3 linked regions of the Allosaccharopolyspora coralli genome follow. The main gene of each other region encodes a partner of the protein of the gene in region 3 in a complex. Links are inferred from orthologs where the notes say so. Each region holds a gene or a part of one and is shown on either strand. Other genes may lie near its edges. The genes, in order: GIY23_RS01085, GIY23_RS17925 and dnaN.

The links.
Region 1: the proteins of dnaN (region 3) and GIY23_RS01085 are in contact, whole or in part, in a cryo-EM structure (PDB 8GIZ), measured with the Escherichia coli proteins. The link is inferred for Allosaccharopolyspora coralli from one-to-one orthologs.
Region 2: the proteins of dnaN (region 3) and GIY23_RS17925 are in contact, whole or in part, in a solved structure (PDB 1OK7), measured with the Escherichia coli proteins. The link is inferred for Allosaccharopolyspora coralli from one-to-one orthologs.

Annotation. Positions count from the first base shown.
Region 1 is NZ_CP045929.1:225,234-228,357, forward strand. Bases 154-3,124 are described here. They hold GIY23_RS01085 (DNA polymerase III subunit gamma and tau), read left to right. Parts: upstream 154-517; coding sequence 518-2,731; downstream 2,732-3,124. Other genes in these bases: GIY23_RS01090 (S9 family peptidase), read right to left, coding at 2,736-3,124. UniProt on the Escherichia coli protein: Part of the beta sliding clamp loading complex, which hydrolyzes ATP to load the beta clamp onto primed DNA to form the DNA replication pre-initiation complex.
Region 2 is NZ_CP045929.1:3,852,762-3,855,723, forward strand. The notes cover bases 1-2,809. They hold GIY23_RS17925 (DNA polymerase IV), read left to right. Parts: upstream 1-648; coding sequence 649-1,971; downstream 1,972-2,809. Other genes in these bases: GIY23_RS17920 (TipAS antibiotic-recognition domain-containing protein), read left to right, coding at 123-536; GIY23_RS17930 (hypothetical protein), read right to left, coding at 2,167-2,809. Outside these bases: more of GIY23_RS17930, read right to left, coding at 2,810-2,898. UniProt on the Escherichia coli protein: Poorly processive, error-prone DNA polymerase involved in translesion repair and untargeted mutagenesis. Copies undamaged DNA at stalled replication forks, which arise in vivo from mismatched or misaligned primer ends.
Region 3 is NZ_CP045929.1:2,468-5,582, forward strand. The notes cover bases 96-3,057. They hold dnaN (DNA polymerase III subunit beta), read left to right. Parts: upstream 96-995; coding sequence 996-2,120; downstream 2,121-3,057. Other genes in these bases: gnd (phosphogluconate dehydrogenase (NAD(+)-dependent, decarboxylating)), read left to right, coding at 2,171-3,057. Outside these bases: more of gnd, read left to right, coding at 3,058-3,058. UniProt on the Escherichia coli protein: Confers DNA tethering and processivity to DNA polymerases and other proteins. Acts as a clamp, forming a ring around DNA (a reaction catalyzed by the clamp-loading complex) which diffuses in an ATP-independent manner freely and bidirectionally along dsDNA.

The sequences.
Region 1 (3,124 bases), 220 kb from region 3 along the record:
AGACGGAAGCAGAAACGCCGGGCGCCCGTGTGGTGGGGTGCCCGGCGTTTTTGCTGTTCAGCGGCGGAGGATACGGGATTCGAACCCGTGAGGGCTATGAACCCAACACGATTTCCAATCGTGCGCCTTAGGCCGCTCGGCCAATCCTCCGCGGAAAAGCGTACCGGACGTGTCGCCGCGACCGACGGCCGGGCCCGTTCTGGTGACGCAGGTCGTCGGCAGGGCTGTGTCCGGCGCGGACGTCGTGACTGGTGCCCGCCTCGGGTGGGGGCGCGGGGATGGGTACACTGTCTGTGGACCCCGCGCGGCGTCCATCCTGTGAACTCCCCCAGGGCCGGAAGGCAGCAAGGGTAAGCGGGCTCTGGCGGGTGCGCGGGGTCCCCTTGTGTCTGAGACCGGCTGGGGCGAACGGCACGTTCGCCCCGTGTGACGAGGCGAACGGCACGTTCGCCCCGTCGGCTCGGGGGCGGCCGCGAGGCTGTGACGGGGTGTCGGGGGCACCGCGTAGGGTCGGGGCGTGGCGCTCGCCCTTTACCGCAAGTACCGGCCCGCGACCTTCGCCGAGGTCGTGGGGCAGGATCATGTCACCGAGCCGCTGCGCACCGCGCTGGCCTCCGGACGGATCAACCACGCGTATCTGTTCTCCGGGCCTCGAGGCTGTGGCAAGACGTCCAGCGCGCGGATCCTCGCTCGATCGTTGAACTGTGCCGAAGGCCCGACCGCCGACCCGTGCGGCACGTGCGACTCCTGCGTGGCGCTGGCGCCCGAGGGCCCCGGCAGCGTCGATGTCGTCGAGCTCGACGCGGCGAGCCACGGTGGTGTGGACGACACCAGGGAACTCCGGGACCGCGCGTTCTTCGCGCCCGCCCAGTCGCGGTATCGCATCTTCGTCATCGACGAGGCCCACATGGTGACCCCGCAGGGTTTCAACGCCCTGCTGAAGATCGTCGAGGAACCACCAGAGCACCTCATCTTCGTGTTCGCCACGACCGAGCCGGACAAGGTGCTCACCACCATCCGTTCGCGGACGCACCACTACCCCTTCCGCCTGATGCCGCCCGGTGTGATGCGGGAGCTGCTGGAACGGATCTGCGCCGACGTCGGCGTCACGGTGCAACCGGCCGTGTTCCCGCTGGTGATCCGGGCAGGCGGCGGCTCGGCGCGGGACACCCTCAGCGTCCTCGACCAGTTGCTGGCCGGTGCCGGGTCGGAGGGCATCACCTACGAGCGTGCGGTCGCACTGCTCGGGGTGACCGATGTGGCGCTGATCGACGACATGGTCAACGCGCTCGCCGCGGACGACGGTGCGGCCGTGTACGGGACGGTCGACCGGCTGGTCGAGGCCGGCCACGATCCGCGCCGGTTCGGCGCCGACCTGCTGGACCGGCTGCGTGACCTGGTGCTGCTGCACACCGTTCCGGACGCCCCGCAACGAGGTCTCGTCGACGCGGCGGGCGACGAGTTGACCACGATGCAGACCCAGGCCGACCAGCTCGGCGCGGCCACCCTGACCCGGTTCGCCGAGATCGTGCACACCGGCCTCGCCGAGATGCGCGGTGCCACGGCGCCGCGCCTGCTGTTGGAACTGTTGTGCGCGCGGATGCTGCTGCCGACGGCCTCGGACGGCGAAGGGGCGGTGCTCCAACGCTTGGAGCGCGTGGAGCGACGCATGACGATCGCCTCGCCCGCCAGCGGTGCCGAACCCGAACCCGAAGCAGCGGCGGCGTCGGGCAAGCGCGTGTTCACCCGCCCGACCGAGCGGGAGAAGGTGGCCGAGCCCGAGCAAAGTCCGCAACAGTCGCCGGAACCGGCGGGCGACAACTCCGTGCCACGACGGGAAGAACCGCGACGGGAAGAACCGCGGAGAGAAGAGCCCCGGCGGGAAGAGCCGACTCCGCCTGCGGACGCTCCCGCCGCTCCCGCGCCTGCGCAGGAGCCGTCCGTTCCGGAGGCGGCGGCGCCGGAGCCGGCGCGAACCGGCTACGAGGCCGCCGACATCCGTCGCGTGTGGACACAACTGCTGCAGGCCGTCGCCGAACGGAACCGCCCGACGCAGGCGTTGTTGCTCAATGCGAAGGTCCAGGAACTCCGCGACAACACGCTCGTGCTGTCGATGCCGACCTCCGGGCTCGCTCGGCAGTTCGCGCAGCAACACCGGATCGAGTTCGTGCGGGACGCACTCCGCAGTCTGCTCGGCGACGGCGAATGGGAAGTGCGGTGCGTGGAGGAAGGCGCGCAGCCCCAGCCCACCCCGAAGCAGCAGCCCGCCTCGAAGCCCCAGTCCGCTCCGAAGCAGAGCCAGGCCGCCGCACCGCAGGCGGAGAAGCCACGCCGCCCCTCGACGGAGTGGTCCCGTTCGGACGGCAAGTCGGGGTCCGCTCCGTCGGGCAACGGGAACGACAGTGGCCCGCCCACCGGCAACAGCGGTGGGACGGGTGATGCGTCGCAGCCCGCATCAGGCCCGGCGACCCGGTCCGAGAAGCCGCAGCGCGAAAGCACCGCGGACGACGACATCCCGCCGCCTCCGGAACCGCCGGACGAGGAGCCTCCGCCGGACGAGCCACCCCAGCGAGCCGTCGCGCCTGCTCCCGTGCCTGCGGACGAGGACGAAGAGTCGATGATCGTGGATTCCACCGATGCGGGTGCGCCCCCGGGTCCCGCCCGTGACAGCCACGACGAAGCGGTCGAACTGTTCGCCAGCGAACTCGGGGCCCGGACCCTCGACACCTGACCCGTCAGCGGGCCAGGTGTCGAGCGAGGAAATCGAAGATTCGCGGGTACGCGTCGAGGCGGTTCGTGCGCCGGGCGAGACCGTGGCCCTCGTCGGGGTAGACGATCAGTTCGCACTCGATACCCTTGCCGCGCACCGCATCCACGAGCTGTTCGGCCTCGGAGAGCGGCACGCGCGGATCGTTGGCGCCGTGCACGACGAACAACGGCGCGGCGATGCGGTCGACGTGCGTCAACGGTGAGGCGTCGTGCAGGAACTCGGCGTCGTCCGCCAGCGACCCGTACTCGCGTTCGCGGTGTGCCTGCCGGTAGCCGGCGGTGTTCCGCAGGAACGTGACCAACGACGACATGCCGACGATGTCGATGCCCGCCGCCCACCGCTGTGGTTGCTGCG
Region 2 (2,962 bases), 3.9 Mb from region 3 along the record:
CGCGGATTGTCGCGAACCTCATCCGGCGTGACGGCGGTTCGGTTAGCGTGCACGACGCACGATGATCACGAACGGCCTCGGACGGTTCACCTCCGTGCGCCGGTGCCGGAGAAGGGGACGCGGTGCAGCCGGACACACCGTCGAGCATTCACAGACTGGACCCGGACGAAGCGGTGCAGGACGCCACCGCACTGGTCGGCCACCTCGATCCCGACAGCACCGAGCGGCTCGACGGGTCGCAGCACCCCACCCCGGCGCGGCTCGGGCACGACTGGAACCGCATCAGCGCCACGATCGCCGACTTCTGCGCCGCACGCGTACCGGTGGACGACGCGCGGGTGCAGGAAGTCATCCATGACCACTACCGGTGGATCTGCCACTTCTGGACACCCGACCGGGACTCGTACGTGCGCTTGGCGAACCTGTACGTGAACCAACCGAAGTTCCGCAAACGCATCGAACGCAAAAAGCCCGCCGGCACGGCCACCTACCTCAAGGACGCCATGCTCGCGTACGCCTCCACCCACCTGCACTGAGCCCGGTGACAGGAAGGGAACTTTCCTGTCACCGGTGACAGGAAAGTTCCCTTCCTGTCACCACCCCAGGGGGCGCGTGGCCGTTGTCGGTGCGGCACCGTTGAATGTCGGTATGCGCAGGTGGGTGTTGCATGTGGACATGGACGCGTTCTTCGCGTCCGTGGAGCAACTCACGCGCCCGACCGTGCGCCGACGTCCAGTGCTCGTCGGCGGCCTCGGCCCGAGGGGCACCGTGGCAGGGGCGAGTTACGAGGCGCGGGAGTTCGGCGCGCGTTCGGCGATGCCGATGTCGGAGGCGCGCCGCCGCTGCCCCGTGGCCGTCGTCCTGCCCCCGCGGTTCCGCGTCTATCAGGCGCTCAGTTCACGAGTGCTCGATCTGGTCCGGGACGTCTCGGACGTGATCGCCCAGGTCTCGATCGACGAGGCGTTCCTCGAACCCGGTGAACTCGCTGGCGCCGAGACCGAGGCCGTCGCGGAGTTCGCAGCTCGGCTGCGCGCGAGCATCCGCGATGAGGTCGGGGTCACGGCATCGGTCGGGGCAGGCTCGGGCAAGCAGCTCGCCAAGATCGCCTCGGGGCTGGCGAAACCGGACGGCGCGCTGGTGGTCCCGCCCGACGAGGAGCGTTCCCTGCTGTGGAGTCTCGAGGTGCGCGCCATGTGGGGCGTCGGACCCGTGACCGAGTCCAAGTTGCACCGGATCGGGGTACAGACCGTCGGTGACCTCGCCGGGCTGCATCTCGGCGACGTCGTCTCGCTGCTCGGCCAGGCGCACGGCACCGAACTGCACCGGCTCGCCCACGGCATCGACGACCATCCGGTGGTCGAGCGGGCCGAATCGAAACAGGTCAGCGCCGAAACCACCTTCGACGTGGACGTGCGAGACACCGACGTGCTCGCCGCCGAGGTCGCGTCGATGGCCGAGGGCGCGCATCGCAGGCTCGTCGCCTCGCACCGCGCGGCGAAAACGGTGACGTTGAAGGTCCGGGACTCGGACTTCACGACGCTGAGCCGTTCCGAGACGCTGCCGTCGGCCAGCAGCGACCTCACGACGCTGTCAACGGTGGCGCGACGATTGATCGGGGTGGCTGTGGTGCCGGGAACGCCGATCCGGCTCGTGGGGGTCTCCTACTCGGGGCTGGCGAGTTCCGAACAGGAGCCGTTGTTCGTCGACGAGCCCCGGAACAACGAGTTGCAGCCCGAAACGGACGTCACTTCGGTCTCGGTTCCGGAGCCCGCACCGGCCGACGAGGCGCCGTGGCGAGCGGGCGACGACCTGCGGCACGAAGATTTCGGCCACGGCTGGGTGCAGGGCGCCGGCCACGGCCGGGTGACCGTGCGCTTCGAGACAGCGGCAACCGGACCCGGCCGGGCGCGCACGTTCTCCGTGGCGGACCCGCTCCTGACCCGCGCCGATCCGATGGACAGCCTCGCTTGAGAGCGCATTGTGGAACTTCGGTGGGTGATCCGTACCGCCCCCAGTTCACGCCCCGCGGCGTTGGGGTCCTCTTGAGTACCACACGTACGCGGCGAGAACCCCTGCCTTGCCAGGCACGGAACTGAAACGCCGGAGCCGCTCACCCTGCCCCGGCTGGTCACCTATGACCATGCTGTACGGGCACAACGCCAGACGCTACGAGCCGGGCGGCGGGGTGTGGCGACGGTACTGGCCGACCCACTTGCGGCTGGCGAACGCCTGCACCGCCCGCTCCAGGTCACGAGGCATGCGGTTCATCGGCGGCAGGTGGAACCGGTACCGCACACCGGGCAGACCCTGCATCGGTGGCCGGTCCTCCACCAGCCACCGGTCCAGTTCCGGATGCCGCTCCCCGAATCCCGGATCGGCGGGGTAGACCTCGAGCGCCCGGCGCCGCTCCGGGTGCACGGGACGCTTGTGCTCGATCATCGGCAAGGTCCCGATACCGACCGCGGAGATCTCAGACCACGCCACGCCGCAGACCTCGCCGCGGGTGCGCGCGTAGAAGCCGCTGCCGTCGAACAGAAATCCGCGGCTGCTCAACACGCCCCGTGAGGACGCCACGAAGTACAGGAACACCACGAAGGTCAGCAACTGCGCGACCCAGAGCCACGGCCCGCCACCGTCGACGAGCACCGCCGCGCACACGACGACACCGAAACCGCTGAGCCCGCCGCCGACCAGCAAGTTCCGAAAGCTCGCCGCGCTGACGTCGACGTCCCGTGCCTCCGAGCTGATCATGGTCCGCTGCGGCTGCTGTTGAGGTGGCGACGGCGGCGAGTAGGCCCGTGTCTGCTGTTCCGCGTACGGCGACGTGCGGCGCGGCGTCGTCGCGCGTTCCGGGTCGACCGCGTCGGCCCGCTGCCAGCCACCGGGTTTCCACTTCATGCCCCCAGCGTAGCGCCGAGGCGTGCGGTCGATCACGCTGACCGGCACGGTTCAGGGTCATCTC
Region 3 (3,115 bases):
ACGCGCCGTCGTCCGCCCACGGTGTGAGCACGGAACTTTTCTGTTGCGGTACTCGGACGCGATCCACCCGGGCCGGCAGGCAGCTTCATGGTGATGACGCCGGGGTTGGCGGGCTCGGCGAGCTCGTTCTTCGTCTCCGCCGCACCCGTCACCGGAGGCGGACGTGCTCGCACTTTCCGTCGCACCGCGCCGATCTCGTCACACCGCCCGAACAGAAAAGTCCGCACCAGCGCGAGATGTCCACAACCGATCCGTCCCCAAGGCTGACCAGCGCTTGTCTCCGATCCACCCACAAGCTGTGCACAACCTGTTCCCGATCTGCCCACAGGCTCGGCGTGGTTGATCACAACTAGCCCACAGCTTCACCCACAACCCGATCCGAGTGAATCCGCCGGAGACGAGCGACCCACAGAGCTTGGGTACAACTCGGCGCCAAGCTGGGGACGCAACTGTGGACAGCTACCCGGGCGGTGTGGACGGATCCGGCCGACCCGCGAACCGTCCACGTCCGGCCCGATCCATCCACCGCCACCGTCCCGGACTGGTCCACACCGGCACACGCACCCTGACCTGCACGAAGACCGGTTGTCCCCACTACCCACAGGCCCTACTACTACGACTGTCTTGTTCTCCCTCTTGAAAAGAAACAAAGAGAAGTAAGGGGGCGGTGGACACGTGGACAACCGGCGGCGAACACCTCGACCGGCTTCGGAGAAGTGCCTCGACCCGGATGCGGAGATCGGTCGCCACGCTCTACGGTGGAAGCTCCGCGAACCCCACGGCTCAGTTCCGAGTACGGAGTTCGCGGTGTTCGTCCTGGACCACTCGGCGCCGTCACGAGTCGGGGCCGCCCCGGATCTCGGTAGGTACGTGCCACCGAGGGGTTCGGAACGAGCACCGCACGCGCGGACGCACCTCAGGCGCGGGGTGCACAGACCCGAACTCGTCCCATCCGCCGTTCTCCGCCCGGCCCCGCCGGAACCGAAAGGACATCCATGAAGATCCGCGTGGAACGTGACGGTCTCGCCGACGCCGTCGCCTGGGTCGCGCGCAGTCTGCCGTCGCGGCCGCCGGTCCCGGTGCTCGGTGGGGTACTGCTCGATGCGAGTTCCGGTGACGGGCTGACGATTTCCGGGTTCGACTACGAGGTCTCCGCGCAGGTCACGGTCGAGGCCTCCATCGACGCGACGGGCAAGACGCTCGTGTCCGGCCGGCTGCTCGCCGACATCACCAAGGCGTTGCCGAACCGGCCCGTCGAACTCACCGTGGACGGCTCGCGGGTCTCGATCACCTGCGGCAGTGCGAAGTTCAGCCTGCCGACGATGCCTGTCGAGGACTATCCGGCGTTGCCTGACCTGCCCGCGCACGCCGGGTCCGTGCCCGGCGACTCGTTCGCCGAGGCTGTGGGACAGGTCGCGGTCGCCGCGGGCAAGGACGACACGTTGCCGATGCTCACCGGCGTTCGCATCGAGATCAACAGCGACCGGCTCACGATGGTCGCCACGGACCGGTTCCGGCTCGCGATGCGCGAGATCACCTGGGACCCGGGCCAGGAAGTCGCCGACACCGCGGTCCTCGTCCCCGCGAAGACGCTCGCCGATTCCGCGAAGACGCTCGGTGGGGCGGGCAGCAAGGTCGAACTGTCGCTGGCCTCCGGCGACGGTCTGCTCGGCATGTCCGGCAGCACCAAGCGCACGACCTCGCGACTGCTGGACGCGGAGTTCCCCAAGTACCGCCAGCTGTTGCCGGACAGTGAGGCGGTCAGCGCGATCGTCGACGTGGCCGCGTTGGTCGAGGCGATCAAGCGCGTGTCGCTGGTCGCCGAGCGCGGCACCCAGGTCCGCTTGGAGTTCTCCGAGGCGGGGTTGCGGCTGACCGCGGGAGGCGACGACGAGGGCAGCGCGGAGGAGGAGTTGCCGGTCGAACTCACCGGGGAGGGGCTGACCATCGCCTTCAACCCGGCTTACCTGCTCGACGGGCTCGGCGCGCTCAAGACCGACCGCGCCAAACTCCAGTTCACCACGTCGAACCGGCCTGCCTTGATCAAACCGGTCGACGACGAGGGACAGGTCGTCGAGGGCTACTTGTACCTGCTCATGCCGGTTCGGTTGCCCGGCTGACCGGCCGGACCCCACCGCATCCACCCCGCGTTCGTCAGAGGAGTTTCGCGTTGCAGCTCGGACTGGTCGGCCTCGGCCGAATGGGTTTCAACATGCGTGAGCGGTTGCGCGCCGCCGGCCACGAGGTCGTCGGCTACGACCGCAACGCCGACGTCAGCGACGTCGCCTCGATCGCCGACCTGGCCGCCGCGCTGCAGGGCGAACGGGTCGTGTGGATCATGGTGCCGCACGGCGACCCGACCCGCGAGACCGTGGAGGAACTGGCAGCGGCACTCTCGGCCGGTGACCTGGTGATCGAAGGCGGCAACTCGAAGTTCACCGACGATCAGGAGCACGCCGCGCGGCTCGCCGAGAACGGCATCCGCTACGTCGACGTCGGCGTCTCCGGCGGGGTCTGGGGCGCGACGAACGGGTACGGGCTCATGGCAGGCGGGGACACCGCCGACGTCGAGCGGGCGATGCCGATCTTCGACGCGTTGCGCCCGGAGGGTCCGCGCGAGGAGGGTTTCGCGCACGCGGGCCCGGTCGGGGCCGGGCATTACGCGAAGATGGTGCACAACGGCATCGAGTACGGGTTGATGCAGGCGTACGCCGAGGGTTTCGAGCTGCTCGCGGCCTCGGACGTGGTCACCGACGTCCCGGCCACGATCAAGGCATGGAGCCGGGGCACCGTGGTGCGTTCCTGGCTGCTCGATCTGCTGGTGCGCGCACTCGACGAGGACCCCGAACTCCAGGAGCTCCGGGGGTGGGTCAGCGACTCGGGTGAGGGGCGCTGGACCGTGGAGGAGTCGATCAACAACGCGGTGCCGACCCCGGTGATCACCTCGGCGTTGTTCGCCCGCTTCGCGTCCCGGCAGGAGGACTCCCCGGCGATGAAGGCGGTGGCGGCGTTGCGCAACCAGTTCGGCGGCCACTCGGTACAGAAATCGGACAGCTGATCCCGGCGAACCTGCCCCGCGTCCGTGCGTGGCGTGCTCACCCGGCTGTGGACAACA